Regions from separate parts of the Bradyrhizobium sp. I71 genome, predicted to be linked through region 2. Evidence: predicted binding sites of a transcription regulator. Region 2 holds the regulator's gene; the other holds the start of a gene.
What was found. Region 2 encodes LexA, which represses DNA repair genes until DNA is damaged. Its sites were predicted from a motif close to TGTTCNNNNTGTGTTCNG; they were not measured.
Positions count from the first base shown of each region.

Region 1 (7,716 bases), 2.4 Mb from region 2:
GCGAGGCTGTGACACTGGTCGAATCCAATCCGGAGATCGCGATCGTGCTGATGGACATCATGATGCCGCAGATGGATGGCTATCAGACCATCGGCGTGATCCGCGAGAACCCGGCCTTCGCCCGTCTTCCGATCATCGCGCTGACCGCCAAGGCGATGAAGGGCGACCGGGAGAAATGCCTCGAAGCCGGCGCGTCCGATTATCTCGCCAAGCCGGTCAACACCGACCAATTGCTGCTTGCGATCCGCATGTGGCTGCACCGCTGAGTTGGGCCCGCATATGGACCAGGAAAAGGTCAACATCCTGCTCGTCGACGATCAGCCGGCCAAGCTGCTCGCCTATGAGGTGATCCTGAAGGATCTCGGCGAGAACCTCGTGATCGCCTCCTCGGGGCGCGAGGCGCTGGAGGTGCTGCTCAAGACCGAGATCGCAGTGATCCTGGTCGATGTCTGCATGCCCGAGCTCGACGGCTTCGAGCTCGCCGCGATGATCCGCGAGCATCCGCGTTTCCAGAAGACCGCCATGATCTTCATCTCGGCCATCCAGGTCAGCGACATCGACCGGTTGCGCGGCTATGAGATGGGCGCGGTCGACTACGTGCCGGTGCCGGTCGTGCCGGAGGTGCTGCGCGCGAAGATCAAGGTATTTGCCGAGCTCTACCGCAAGACGCGCGAACTCGAACGGCTGAACCACGAGCTCGAGGACCGCGTCCGCGCACGCACCGCGGAACTGGAGAGCTCCACCGCGAAGCTGCGCGAGAGCGAGCAGCGGCGCAGCATGGCGATCGCTGCCGGCAAGATGGGATCCTGGGACTGGGACTGGATCAGCGGCGATTGGATGTGGGACGAGGGGCAATACCGCATCTTCGGCGTCGGCCCCGAGAGCTTCGAGGTCAATCCGGCCAACGTCCAGGCGCTTTTGCATCCCGATGACGTCGATCAGTTGCGCAAGGCGATCGCCGAATTCAACAAGGGCACGCGCGCCTATGAAACGGAGTTCCGCATCGTGCGGCCCGACGGCGAGGTGCGCTGGTGCGTCGGCACGGCGGCGGCGACGGTCGACGAGAGCGGGCGCGTGGTGCGCGTCAGCGGCGTCACCGTCGATATTACCGAGCGCAAGCGCGCCGAGGAGCGGCAGAATCTCCTGGCGCGGGAAGTCGATCATCGCGCCAAGAACGCGCTGGCGCTGGCGCAATCGATCGTGCGCCTCACCCGGGCGGACGAGGTCAAGGACTATGTCAACGCCGTCGAGGGACGCATCAATGCACTGGCGCGCGTGCACACCATCCTGTCGCTGTCGAGCTGGGAGGGCGCCGAGCTCTCGAGGCTGATCGACGAGGAGCTTGCGCCCTATTCGCTCGGCGACCAGATCAGATTGGCCGGTCCCGAAGTTCAGTTGCTGCCGGCGACGGCCCAGACGCTTGCGCTCGCGCTCCACGAGCTCTTCACCAACTCGGCCAAGTATGGCGCACTCTCGACTCGATCGGGGCGGCTTGCAATCGATTGGCAGGTCGAGGACGAGCTGCTCACGCTGAGCTGGGAGGAATCCGGCGGTCCGCTGGTCATGGCACCGAAATCTCGCGGCTTCGGAACGCGAAGCCTGCTTGCGAGCGTCGAGTCCCAGCTTGGCGGACAGGCGCAGTTCGATTGGCGCGCCGAAGGTCTGTTGTGCCGCCTGGAGGTGCCGCTGACGCGCAGGACGGCCACCGCCGGACCCGGCAAGTTCGACACCGGCGGCTCCGCAGAATTGCAGCGCGCATCCGGTTAACCGGACACTGCGCTCGTCATGCGCTGGGCCATCCGCGGTTCGCGCGGAACCCGCCCTTCCAGCCAGGCTTCCGTCCGGGCGAGATCGCGCAGGGCCCTGGCGTAGCGGCGCGCCGCGCTTCGCTCTGCTCCGCGCGGGAGCCTGCGGGCCTTGCGCAGGATGTCCGCAGCCGCGTTGCGATAGGCCAGCGAGCGGTAAAGAAAGACGACCTTACCCATATCCATGTTCCCGTTTTGATGGCACTCATCCTCGCAAGCCCGGCATGAACGTCGGATGAAGCGGGCGATGACAATTATTTCAACCGAATGGAACCGGACAAGCACGCGGGTGTTTGCATGCCAATTCGGGATGCACTCCCATGCGCACGAAGAAGTCGTCTGAGCTGATCTCTGCCAGCGGACTTATCAAGCTGATGACGCATGCAATGATGGGCGCGGCCCTCGGCCTCACCTTCAGCCTCATGCTCGTCCTGTCCAATCCAGCCGTGGCCAACCTGCTCAATAACGGCGGAAGCCAGGCCATTCTGGTCTTCACTCTCACCTTGGTGACGACGTTCGCGATCGGTGCGACGCTCACCGGCGTCGTGTTCATCATTGAGGAGGACAAGCAATCTTGAAGCGCGCGTGACCCGCGGGAGATGCTTTGTCGGGAACTCCTGCGGCGAAGAGCGGTTGGCTGCCTGCGTCAAATTAACTCAGGGAGTTTCCCGCATGAAGACGACCAAACTCGCTCTCGCCGTAATGTTGGCAACCGGCCTTGCCGCCGCGCCGTTCGCCGTGCAGGCCAAGTCACACAAGGCCAAGCATGGATCCTCGATGTCATCGTCGCAGACCACCGGCGCCAACACCAAGTCTTCCAAGGGCGCTGATCCTTCCGGCCAAGGCGGCTCCGGCCCCGGCTCCGATCAGGGCGGTACCATGACGAACAAAGGCGGCATGACCAACACCAAATAGGCCACTCCCTGGAAATCCATCGAGGGCCCCGCCCGTTGCGGGGCCCTTTCTCTTGGGACTCGGGCGCAGTTTCAAATCCGGTGCGCGTCCAGCTCCTCCTCCGCCGCGCTCCCTGATCAGCGGGGCCCGCTCGCGCGCACGGGATTGCCCGTCTTCGCGGGACGAAGGCGCACCCGGTCGCGGACGTCAGGCAGAACGTCGCTGCCGCCAGCTGCCTTCCATTCGCCGATCAGGAGGTTGATTCTCCGGCGCAGATCCATCTGCGCCAGGGCCCTTTCCGTGCAGTCGCAGCCGCGCTCGACGAGATCGCGCACCGACGCCTCGACGTCGGCCATTTCGAGCCTCAAGACTCTGATTTTACGTCGAATTTCATTAATTCTGTTGTCCATGGCTTGTTAGAACAAAATAAGAACATATAGTCAAGTCACGATTTCAGAACGGAGAATGCAGATGCAGGTTCAAGGTAAATACGACGCCAGGGTTTTTCTCGGCGAGCAGATGACGCGGGCGCAGGGTCTCAGGCTGAAGCGGCTGAGCGATGAGGCCTATCAACCCGCCCAATTTGCACGGGACCTGTCCTTCGGTGAGGCTGCACGGCGCATCCAGGCGCTGGAGGCGGAGATCGAATTGGCGAACTCCTTCTAGCTGCGCCGCGCACCTGCACGTTGTGTACGCGCTGCCGGAACCATGGCGGAGCCGAACGGTTCTCCTCGCCAAGGGAGAGCATGGATGGCACGCAAGGCAAAGAAACGTCGCTACTCACGCAGCTCCGGCAGCGATGTCGAAAGCGAGATGCGGCGCTACAAAAAGGGTACCGCGAAGAGCGGGCGCGGGGGACGCGGCGGCCGCGTGAAGAGCCGCAAGCAGGCAATCGCGATCGGACTGTCGAAGGCGCGCAAGAAGGGCAAGAAGGTCCCGAAGAAGGCATCGAAGCGGAAGAGTGCCAAGAAGACGTCGAGAAAATCGTCTAAGTCAAGCAAGTCGTCAAAGAAGTCGTCGAAGCGCAAATCCAGCAAACGCTGACGCTGACCTGTCTCAGATCATGCTGCCCGGCATGAAGCAGCGGATCGAAATCCCGAACGCCGTCTTCACCGGCCACACCATGGTGCGGCCGGCCCGGTTTGGCTCGGTGATGACGGCTTCGTCCGGCACATCTATCCACTGCCCGTCCAGACGCACGCGGTAACGCCCGTTGTGCGACTCCCAGTCGGGATCGGCGACGGCAAATCCATCCGCATCCGAGCAGCACGGGCCGAGCTGGCTGCGCAGACTGTCGAACCATGGTTTCAGGGGGGAGTTCGCGTAGCGGCCGTCGTCACGCCCGAGCGCGTTTCCGCCCCAGAGCACCAATGACGCTACGAACAGTGTACTCCTCCGCGAGAGCTTCAATCGAACCATGTCGGCACCGATCAAATGCGAACCGCCGGCAAGTTCCACAAAGCAGCGGCAGGCTCGAAGTTCCACGACTGCAACCCACCTTTGCGACTCCCTTGCCGCAGCGGTGCTGGAACTGTGATGAGCGAACACGGCTTTTTCGGACGAACTGCGTCACCATTCCTGTGGTTAACGAGAATGTTATCAATAACCCAACGGGAATTTCGAGGCTGAACGGGAAAGGCGGCCCGAGGGCCGCCTTTTTTGATCTGCGTCGCTCGATGCGCGCGTCTCTACGCGAGCGGAACTGCGACGAATCTCGTCGCCTCCGCGCTTTTGACCTGCAACAGCACGCTGCGCTTGCCCGACGATTTGGCCTGCGCCAGCTCCGAACGGACGTCGCCGACATTGGCAACGGCCTTGCCGCCGACATTGAGGATGACGTCGCCGGTCTGAATGCCGCGCTGTGCCGCCGGCCCTTGCGGATCGACCTCGGTGACGACGACACCCTTCTGGCCCGCGCCCTGGACGTCACCTGCCGGCGCCAGGCTGAGGCCGAGGCGCGGCGTGCCGGCATTCGGCTGCCCTCTGCCCTCGTCGGCATTGCCATTTCCTTTGGCTTGCCGCTCGTTCGGCAGCTCGCCGAGCGCCAGGGTCACCGTTTTGCTGTCGCCCTTGCGGAAGACGTCGAGCTTCACGGACGTGCCCGGCGCCAAGGTGGCGATGGTGCGGGCGAGGTCGCGGGAGTCCTTGATCGTGGTGCCGTTGACGGCGGTGATGACGTCCCCCGCCTCGATGCCGGCCTTCGCCGCCGGGCTGCCATCCTGCGGATTGTCGACGATCGCCCCGCGCGCCTCCTTGAGGCCGAGGCTGTCGGCAATATCCGATGTCACGGGCTGCACCTGCACGCCGAGCCAGCCTCGGGTGACCACACCCTTATCCTTCAATTGCGCGACGACGAGCTTGGCGGTCGAGGCCGGAATGTCGAAGCCGATGCCGACCGAGCCGCCCGAGGGCGAGAAGATCGCAGTGTTCACGCCGATCACGTTGCCGTTCATGTCGAAGGCCGGGCCGCCGGAATTGCCCTTGTTGATGGGCGCATCGATCTGGATGAAATCGTCATAGGGACCATTGCCGATATCACGGCCGCTGGCCGAGACGATGCCCGCGGTCACAGTGCCGCCAAGACCAAAGGGATTGCCGACCGCGACCACCCAGTCGCCGATGCGCGGCTTCTGGTCGGAGAATTTGACGAACGGAAAGTCCTTCTTGCCATCGACCTTGATCAGCGCGAGATCGGTCTTCGGATCGGTGCCGACGACTTTCGCAGTGTAGGTCGTGCCGTCATCCATCGTCACCTGGACGGACTCGGCGTGGTCGACGACGTGGTTGTTGGTCACGGCATAACCGTCGGCGGAAATGAAGAAGCCGGAGCCTTCGCCCGTGATCATCTGATGGCGCTGGCGCGGCATGCCGTTCATGCCGCCCGGGGAGCGGAAGCCGAACTGTCGCGAGAACTGGTCGAACGGCGTATTCTCGTCCGAATCCATCCGGTTCTGCTGCAGCATCGCGGTCTTGTCGTTGTTCTGGTCGATCTTCACCCGCACCGAGATCACCGCGGGTTTGACCTTGCTGACCAGATCGCCGAAGCCCGGCGGCGTCGCGGCGGCTTCCGCAGCCTGAGCCGGCGCAATGAAGGAGTTCGTACCGAACGGCGCAGAGCCTGGCGCCATTGACAGGGCGGCCACGCCCAGCGCGGCCACGGTGCCGAGCAGCACGAGCCGGCGCGGCCTCAAGATCTTGCGGGACGTGGTGGTGTCGGAATTGACGCGATCGTTCATGTCGAAATATCCATGTTGAGCTGATGTCGCCTTGCCCTCAACATGGTCGCTGCCACCTTACGGCGTCCCGTCCATCCGATTAAATCTCGGCAAAGAACGGGAGAGCGGGCGCAGCAGGCAGATCGCCGCCGCCCATTTGATGCAGCTCAACACGGGCGCTTCGCGCAGTGAAAAACTGCGCTCATGAGGTCCACCGGAGGCGCGCCATGTACAAAGACATTCTCGTCCACATTCCCACCGAACGTCCCATGCGGCCCGCGATCGAGGGCTCGATCTCGCTCGCGTCGTATCTCAACGCCCATCTCGACGCGGTCGCGGTCGGCTATGTCGCAACCAGTGCAGCTTACGTGATGGAGGGCGGCGCGGCGGTGGCGGCCGTGTTCGAACTGGAGCGCGAGCGGGCCGTGGAGCGGGCCGAGGCCGCGCTCGCGGTGTTCAGGAGCGAAGCGGCGAACGCCGGCATCTCCTACGCCTGCCACGCGCTCGGCGCGATCCCGGCGGATGCAGCCGTCTCGCTCGGCGAGATGGCGCGCCTGCACGATCTCAACATCGTGCTCCAGCCGGATCCGACGCAAGGCGCGTTTGACAACGACGTGCCAGGCGAGATCCTGTTTCAGGCGGGCGGCCCGGTGCTGTTCCTGCCCTACACCTTCCGTGGAGCCTTCAAGGCGAACCGGATCGGCATCTGCTGGGACGGCAGCCGCCTCGCTGCCCGTGCCGTGCGCGACGCAGCGACGTTCCTGGCGCGCGCCGCAGAGATCGTGATCATCACCATCAACGAGGCCGACGCCGTCTCCGGCGAGGCTTCAGCGAGCAGTCTGGCAAAACATCTCGGCCGGCGCGGACTGCCGACCCGCACGGTCAGCCTGTCGGCAGCGCGCGCCGACATTCAGCCGACCATCCTGTCGCTGGCGGCCGACGAGAGCCTCGATCTCCTGGTGATGGGCGGCTACGGCCATTCGCGGTTGCAGGAGCGCGTTCTCGGGGGCGTCACCCGCGCCATGCTGGAAGCCATGACAGTGCCGACGCTGATGTCGCATTGAGGCGAGCCGGCTTGGCGCCATTACGCCGCGACGGGAGCCTGCCAGGGCGGGGGCGCAGCAGTGTTGTCCCCGTCGCGTTGCACATTGCAGGCGTCGAAATGCGCCTTGAGTTCGACTTCGGCGAGGTGTTCGAAATGTTCGGCCTGGCCGAGGAGTTCCCAGGTCTGGAGCGGCCGGTAGGCTGCCTGCTGACGACAGAGGGACGCCAGCGCCCGGTAGCGACGTACGTTCTCCATGAGACCCTCCCTCGCATCTGCCGAGGTTATTGCCTTAGTTTACGTCAGGCCGATGGCGATTGTGCAAAAGATTTGCTGCGCCCCCTCGCCTAATCTCGGCTCGTTCTTGGGAAATGCGTAGGCGGGTCAAAGTTCCAAATTGCGCCCAGGAGCGCTCGGCCTTCTCTAGACTACCGGCTACGGCCTCCATCGCTTGCGCGCATCCGCTGCGCAGAACTGTTTTGCAGGTGCGGAACTCGGCCGGCCTCGGCGGCGGCGCGAATGGCCGCGATATTGGCGGCATATTCGGCCGCGCCCCTGCCACGAAACACGGCGGAACCCGCGACCAGCGTGTCGGCGCCCGCTGCAGTCACGGCAGCGGCATTGTCGCGCGTGACGCCGCCATCGACTTCAAGACGGATCGGCCGCTCGCCGATCATGGCCCTAATCCGCCTGATCTTCTCGATCTGCGACCCGATGAATGATTGGCCACCAAAGCCTGGATTGACCGTCATCACCAGCA
Region 1 covers NZ_CP059398.1:5,455,241-5,462,956, reverse strand. The annotation lists gene FJV43_RS26315 (HAMP domain-containing protein) at 1-266, shown strand, start outside; gene FJV43_RS26310 (HWE histidine kinase domain-containing protein) at 280-1,767, shown strand; gene FJV43_RS26305 (hypothetical protein) at 1,764-1,985, opposite strand; gene FJV43_RS26300 (hypothetical protein) at 2,126-2,383, shown strand; gene FJV43_RS26295 (hypothetical protein) at 2,478-2,720, shown strand; gene FJV43_RS26290 (hypothetical protein) at 2,837-3,055, opposite strand; gene FJV43_RS26285 (DUF3072 domain-containing protein) at 3,171-3,365, shown strand; gene FJV43_RS26280 (DUF6496 domain-containing protein) at 3,450-3,743, shown strand; gene FJV43_RS26275 (hypothetical protein) at 3,756-4,133, opposite strand; gene FJV43_RS26270 (Do family serine endopeptidase) at 4,388-5,935, opposite strand; gene FJV43_RS26265 (universal stress protein) at 6,142-6,978, shown strand; gene FJV43_RS26260 (hypothetical protein) at 6,999-7,214, opposite strand; gene rpe (ribulose-phosphate 3-epimerase) at 7,385-7,716, opposite strand, start outside.
Region 1: FJV43_RS26285 (DUF3072 domain-containing protein) is a predicted target of LexA. The motif match lies at 3,117-3,134, and genes of this name have one in related genera.

Region 2 (7,716 bases):
CGGCCCACGCCGCCCGATTGCGCGGCGATGGTGGTCGACAGGCCGCGGCTCGCCAGTCAGGGCGCGCTGGCTCTGACGCAGAGCGGTGACGGCTTCTCGGTTCGGGCGGTGAGGGCGAGAGGCACGAGCCGCCCCTGGCTGCCGGCCGGCGCCGGCGAGGGGGATTTCGACGGCAGCCTTGCGCCGAAGACGGCCGTGCCCCGCAACCGGGACGCAACGCCATCGGAGACGGACTTGCAGGCGGACGATTGAGGAGCGATGCGGGAGAGGTCGGTCGGGATCTCGCAGGACGCAAACCATACCATCTCGCCGGCCTCGGCCGGCGATGGCATTTCATTCCTGGCCCACGACCATCGGCCGGGGGCGACGACGTCAGCCGATCGGCAGGCGCGTGATCGTGGACCGCGTGTCGGCGACGATCTGCGGCTTGTGCTCGCGTTCGCCAACCGGCTGGGTCACCGGCAGTTGCAGCACCGTCGCGCGCTGGCCTTCGACGAGCTGTGTCACCAGCACGTATTTGCCGTCGGGGAATTCGATCGCGTCATGATGGCGATCGGGAATGTGCGGGTCGATCTTGCCGAACTTGCCGACGCGGGAGTTCACGGTGCGCGTCCAGATCCAGCGATTGTCGTAACGGACGTTGTCCGCGAAGGCGAGCTCCGTTCCCGGCAGCAAGCAGACCGCGACGGAGAGATCGGCTTCGGAGGCGAAGCCGCGCGTCGAGGTGCCGCGGAAGGTCGTCGTGACTATCGTCTCGCCGACTTCGGCGGGGCGCGTCGCGACAGCATGCAGGCTGTAGTCACACATCGGGTGCTCCTCATGCGAAGATAGCAACCCGCACCTCTTTTTGAGGCGCAGGCCTCTATCAGGGTGGAAGCACGCAACGCTCTGCTTCGTTGTAGGCAAATCTGCGGCTGGACGCCGCAAGCCGCGATCACATTATCTTTCCCGGATTCGATAGGAACAAAGCCGACGCCTGTGTATTCGGAAGGCGCGTGTCGGCGCCTCGCGGCGCCGACCAGCCAGAGCATTGCCAGCTCGCTTGCCGAATGGCGGTGCGATTGTATGGCAACGGCTTACGTCGCTGATGCTGCGATCGGCGCCGCAACATCGTCCATGGAAAGTCTGGCGCATCACGTGTCCTCGAACTCTCAGGCCCGCGAAGCGATGCTGCGTCGTGCGGCGTGTCGAGGATGGCGCCGAAAGAGGGGGCCGGACAATCTGAGCAGAACCGGAAAAACCATCCAGCCGGAGCGGACAGTGATCCGCTCCAATAGATATCGAACGACCGCTCAGTACTTGCGGTAAAGCCCGATCAGCTTGCCCTGAATCTTCACGCGGTTCGGCGGAAGAATGCGGACCTCATAGGCGGCATTGGCGGGCTCGAGCGCGATAGAGGCCCCGCGGCGGCGGAAGCGCTTGAGCGTGGCTTCCTCGTCGTCGATCAGCGCCACCACGATGTCGCCGGTATCGGCGCTCTCGTTGCGCTGGATCAGCGCCATGTCGCCGTCGAGGATGCCGGCCTCGACCATCGAATCGCCGCGCACTTCGAGCGCGTAGTGCTCGCCCGAGCCGAGCATGTCAGGCGGCACGCTGATGGTGTGGCTGCGGGTCTGCAGCGCCTCGATCGGCGTGCCGGCCGCGATGCGGCCCATCACGGGCACCGCGACGGGACGCTCGCCCTCGTCCACAGGCGGGCTGGAGGTCGTGCGGACCTTGCCGAGATTGCCCTCGATGACGCTCGGCGTGAAGCCGCGGCGACTGCCGGCGGCGGCCTGCAACTCGGGCAGCTTGATCACCTCGATGGCGCGGGCGCGGTTGGGCAGGCGGCGGATGAAGCCGCGCTCCTCAAGCGCAGTGATCAGGCGATGGATGCCTGACTTCGAGCGCAGGTCGAGCGCATCTTTCATCTCGTCGAAGGACGGCGGCACGCCGCTTTCCTTCAGACGTTCGCTGATGAATCGCAGAAGCTCGTATTGTTTGCGCGTCAACATCTCGACCAAAATCCCCCGGTTGATGTCGTTCAATTCCGAGACGAGGAAGTCAGCGATAAGCTGCTACACGTTCGAAACAAATCATGAACGGACACTATATGTTCGATATGTGTTCCGCAACTGCTTAATTTACGGTGAACAGAGCGAAGCTCGCGCCATGCGTGTGGCCGTGCAGCTCACACCGGCAGGCGCAGCACCTCGCAAGGCGTGCCGGCCTCGGCCCTCGGCGCGAACGGTGCGCGCACGAGAAGTACCTGCGCCGCAGCGAGATTCGCAAGCAGAGAGGAGTCCTGATGGCTGACGGGAAGGGCGACGAGCGTGCCGTCGTCACGCTGTTCCAGGCGCGCACGCAGATAGTCCTCGCGCTGGTCGTTGGCACCGAGATCGCGGCCCAGCACGGCGCGCTCGCGGCGATGATGAATCACTGAACGGCCCGACAGGGCGCGAATCAACGGCACCATGAACAGGAAGGCGCACACGTAAGACGACACGGGATTGCCGGGCAGGCCGATCACGCGCATTGCGCCGAGCCGTCCGTGCATCATCGGCTTGCCGGGCCGAATCGCGATCTTCCAGAACGCCATCGAGATGCCTTCGTCCTTGAGCGCCTGCTGGACCAGATCGTGGTCGCCGACCGAGGCACCGCCGGTCGTGATCAGGATGTCGGCGCCGCTCTCCCGGGCGCGACGGATGCCGGCGGAAGTGGCCTCCAGCGTATCGGCGGCAATGCCGAGGTCGATGGTCTCGGCGCCCGCGCTGCGGGCGAGCGCGTGCAGGGCATAGCCATTGGAATAGACGATCTGGCCGTGACCGGGCGTGGTGCCGGGCATCACCAGCTCGTCGCCGGTGGCGAGAATCGCGACCCTCGGACGGCGGCAGACGGCGAGATGCGGGTGATTCATTCCGGCGGCCAGCGCGAGATCGCGCTCCGTGAGACGGCTTCCCTTGCGGAGCAGCACGTCTCCCTCGCGGAAGTCGACACCGGCGGGGCGGATGTGCCGCCCGGAAATCGCGGCTTCCTTGATCGTGACAAGCTTGCCTTCCGCGACAGTGTCCTCCTGGATCACGACCGCATCGGCGCCGTCGGGAACGACGCCGCCGGTGAAGATCCGCACGGCTTCGCCGGGGCCAACCCTTCCCGCGAACGGGCGACCCGCCGCGACCTCGCCGACCACCGCCAGCCTGGAATCGACCGTTGCCGCGTCAGCCGCGCGCACGGCGTAGCCGTCCATCGCCGACATGGCCTGCGGTGGCTGCGTGCGCCGCGCCGCGACGTCGCGCGCAAGCACGCGATGGTAGGCCTCATCGAGGGAAACCATCTCTTCAGGTAGCGGCTCTGCATCCGCCAGCACCGCGGCAAGCGCGTCAGAAACGGGCATGAGGGCCACGAGCGGAAACTCCTGCAAATCGTTGGCGAGAGTTCTAGCCGAGTGCAGGCGCGAGGCAAAGCAGCACGCAGGATGATTTATCCGGCGCGATTTCCGTCGCGGCGGCGGGAGTTCACGTCCGCCGCGGCATGATCCTGAAGGCGAGACAGACCGGCACGAGGATAGCCATGGCGAGGACGAGAATGACGAGCGCCACGGCCGACATCGGTCAACGTCCTGCCGGATCGCTCGGACCGACATCCGGTGCGACGTCGGGAGCTCTGGGATTCGGATCCTTGTCAGGCAGCGGATCGGCCAGGGACTTCAGGTCGGCCGCCTTGCTGATCAGCTTGGCGGAAAGGTCAGAATCCGAGGTGGTTCTGGCGAATTCAAGCAGGAGAGAGGCTTGCTTGGTGAGATAGGTTTTGCCCAGCACGTCGATCAATCCGATGTAGAAGTCCCAACGGACTCATGAGTCCGAAGGGTGGTACTCCGTTCCCGGAACTCCGTACAAAAATGCACAAAGCGGCTCGGTTCCTCATCTCCTGCAAATTTGGCTCCGGGAACCGCGGGCATGACCTGTCGCGGCGACTGCCTGGCATTCAGATGCCAAGCGCCCTCAACGCATTCCCGACGTCGCCGGGTGACGTCACGTGCACGGCGTTCAAGCCGCGCGCCCGCGCGCCCTCGATGTTCTCGGCGAGGTCATCGAAGAATACGATGCGACCGGCCGGCACGCCGATCGCGGCGACGACGTGGTCGAACGCCTCCGGGTCCGGTTTGCGCAGGCCGATGCTGGACGACAGATACAGCTCGCGGAAGTGGCCGAGCACGCCGGCATATTCCTTTGAGAAATAGTCCACATGCGGCCGATTGGTGTTGGAGAAGGCATAGAGCGGCATCTGCTTCGCCGCGCGCGGCAACAGCTCGGCGATGTCGGGCATCTCGCCTGCGAAGATCGCGTTCCAGCCTTCCAGGAACTGCGCGTCCGAGATGCCGATTCCAAGTGACGCGCGCAGCGAGGCGAAATAGTCCTCGTCGCTGATCTTGCCCATCTCGTGCAGCCGGTAGGCCTCGTCACGCGCATAGCGCGCGACGATGGCCTCGGGCTGGCAACCGGCATGTCCCGCCCAGCAGGCGATCGCCTTGGAGAAGTCGATGTCGAGCACGACGCGCCCGAGGTCGAACAGAAGCGCATCCGCGCTGCCGGGAGAAAGCGATGTCATTGCGTCCTTTTCACTTCAGTATCGGCAAGTCAGTAGCGATAGGGTTCATGGTCGAACAGCGGGAACGCGCTGAACACGCTGGGCGCGTTGGTGGCGGTCGCCGGATGCAGGCAGGATTTGTCGACCTCGGCGAATGAGGTGGCGCCCAGGAGGCCAAGGCAGCGCAGCACCTCGTCCTCGAGCAGTTCCAGCATCCGGGTGACACCGGCTTCGCCCGCCGCCGCCAGCGCCCAGCATTGCAGCCGCCCGATGCCGACGAGGTCCGCGCCCGCCGCGATCGCCTTGACGATGTCGGTGCCGCGACAGATGCCGCCGTCGACCATGATCTTGGCGCGGCCCTTCACGGCATCGACAATTTCAGGCAGCACATGCATGGCGCCGCGGCCGTGGTCGAGCTGGCGGCCGCCATGGTTGGAGACGTAAATCCACTCGACGCCGTGATCGAGCGCGATCAGCGCGTCCTCGGCGGTGGCAATGCCCTTGAGGATCAGCGGTATTTTGAACTTGTCCTTGATCATCTTCACGGTCCGCCACTCCAGGCCCTTCTGGAAATCGCCGCCGGTGGCGCGCAGACGGCTCTCGCGAACGTAGCGCTTGGCGATGTCGCGTTCACGACGGCTGTAATGGGCGGTGTCGACGGTCAGGCAGAAGGCGGCATAGGCGTTCTGCTCGGCCCGGCTGACGACATCGGCGACGAAGGCATCGTCGCCGCGGACATAAAGCTGATAGAGTCGCAGCGCGTCGGGTGCGGCTTCGGCGGTCGTCTCCAGTCCTGGCTCGGATACCGAGCTCAGCATGTGCGCCGCACCGAAAGTGCCGGCGGCGCGTGCCACGCTTGCCGCGCCATCCGGATCGAAGATCTCGAGGGCGCCGACCGGGGCGAGCACCACCGGCAGGCGCATCCTGCGGCCGAATTGATCGACCCCTCCGTCGACCCTGCGGACATCGCGCAGCACGCGCGGGCGGAAGGCGATCTCGTCCAGCGCCATGCGGTTGCGGCGCATCGTGGTCTCGGTCTCGGCCGCGCCGACGATGTAGTCCCAGGCGTTCTGGTTCAGGTTGGCGCGCGCTTTCCGGATGAACTCGTGCAGGTTCTGGAACGGCTCGCTGCTGGCGCCGAGTTCGACGTTCCTTTCAGGCCGGATGCGGGGCGCTTCGTTCATTGTTGTCCTCCCGAGAATTTGAAGTCTTGTCGTCATCGCCTATCGCGTCCGGCCCTCCAAAACCATCCTAAAATCGCATAGCTGCGAGGCGTGGGCGGCCCGACCGGTTTGCGCTTGCGCGAACAGTTTCGGAACGTTGCCAAAAGTTTAGTCCAAGGCGAAGGGATTTCTTCGGTATACCCGCCAGCGTGGCATCCCGGCCATGAAGAAACCGGAATGGTATTGTGAGAAGTGGGCTGGATCGCCATTTGCATGGCGCTCCCAAGCCGAAGAGAACCGCCAAGCAAAAGGCTACGTCATCCATGCGGAAAACCCTGCTGTTCCCCCTCGGCGCGCTCACCGGAGCGTGTCTGACTCTTCTGGTAGCCGGCCCGCACAGCGGAGTATGGGCGGCGCGGGCGGCAGCGAGCGCGGATGATGCCTATTCCCAGCTCAATTTGTTCGGCGCGGTGTTCGAGCGGGTCAAGGCCAGCTATGTCGAGAAGCCCGACAACGCCAAGCTGATCGAGGGCGCGATCACCGGCATGGTGACCTCGCTCGATCCGCACTCACGCTACATGAACGCCAAGGCCTGGACCGAGATGCAGGAGACCACCTCCGGCGAGTTCGGCGGGCTCGGCATCGAGGTCACCATGGAGGAGGGCCTCGTCAAGGTGGTCTCGCCGATCGACGATACGCCGGCCTCGAAGGCCGGCATCATGTCCGGCGACCTCATCAGCAAGATCGACGGCGAGGCGGTGCAGGGCATGACGCTCGAGCAGGCCGTCAACAAGATGAAGGGCCCGGTCGACACCAAGACCAAGCTCACCATCGTGCGCAAGGGCGCGGACGCGCCGCTCGACGTTTCGATCACGCGCGAAATCATCCATGTGCGCCCGGTGCGCTTCCACGTCGAGAACGGCGACATCGGTTATATCCGCGTCACCTCTTTCAACGAGCAGACCACCGACGGACTGAAGAAGGCGATCGCGTCGATCTCCAGGCAGGTCCCGGCCGAGAAGCTCGCAGGCTACGTGATGGATCTGCGCAACAATCCGGGCGGACTGCTCGATCAGGCCGTATCGGTGTCGAGCGCCTTCCTGCAGCGGGGCGAGGTCGTCTCGACCCGCGGCCGCAATCCGGAAGAGACTCAGCGTTTCACCGCGCATGGTGGCGATCTCACCAAGGGCAAGCCGCTCGTGGTCCTGATCAATGGCGGATCGGCCTCGGCCTCGGAGATCGTGGCCGGCGCGCTGCACGACCACAAGCGCGCGACGCTGATCGGCACGCGCTCGTTCGGCAAGGGCTCGGTGCAGACCATCATTCCGCTCGGCTCCGGCAACGGCGCGCTGGCGCTGACCACGGCGCGCTACTACACGCCGTCGGGCCGCTCGATCCAGGCCCAGGGTATCGCGCCCGACATCGAAATCCTCCAGGACGTGCCGCCCGAGCTGAAGGGCCGGATGGACACCATGGCGGAATCCCAGATGCGCGGCCATCTGTCGGCTGCCGACGGCACCGAGCAGACCGGATCGCAGTCCTATGTCCCGCCGGAAGAGAAGGACGACAAGGCCCTGCATGCGGCCTACGACTTCCTCCACGGCGTGACGGCGAACGCCGTCGCTTCGAAACCCGCGTCGAAGGCTGCGGTTCCGAACTAAAGCTTCGCGACGTCCAGATAATCGCCCGGGAGTGGGTTACCGCTCCCGGGCGATTTCGTTCGGGCGCGCCACCTCAAGCTGGGTTCATCGCCGCGAATGTCACCTCGTAGCGGCCGTCGCGCTCGGCCCAGCGCCGGGCGCGGTCACGCTCCACCAGTACCTCACCATTGGGGTGAGATCCCAGCTCCAGCAATTGCATGACCTCCGCAACGTAATCCGCCAGCGGCATGGCGCGCGCGTCGCTGGCCTGCTGCGCGCCGGTCAGCTCGGTCTGGACGTAGGGCGGCGCGAGCTCCAGTACCGCGACGGGTCGCTTGCGAAGCTGG
Region 2 covers NZ_CP059398.1:7,823,110-7,830,825, reverse strand. The annotation lists gene FJV43_RS00005 (ComEC/Rec2 family competence protein) at 1-252, shown strand, start outside; gene FJV43_RS37125 (hypothetical protein) at 373-807, opposite strand; gene lexA (transcriptional repressor LexA) at 1,293-1,994, opposite strand; gene glp (gephyrin-like molybdotransferase Glp) at 2,171-3,382, opposite strand; gene FJV43_RS37110 (hypothetical protein) at 3,591-3,797, opposite strand; gene FJV43_RS37105 (HAD-IA family hydrolase) at 3,964-4,587, opposite strand; gene FJV43_RS37100 (alpha-hydroxy acid oxidase) at 4,617-5,750, opposite strand; gene FJV43_RS37095 (S41 family peptidase) at 6,053-7,390, shown strand; gene FJV43_RS37090 (SDR family NAD(P)-dependent oxidoreductase) at 7,464-7,716, opposite strand, start outside.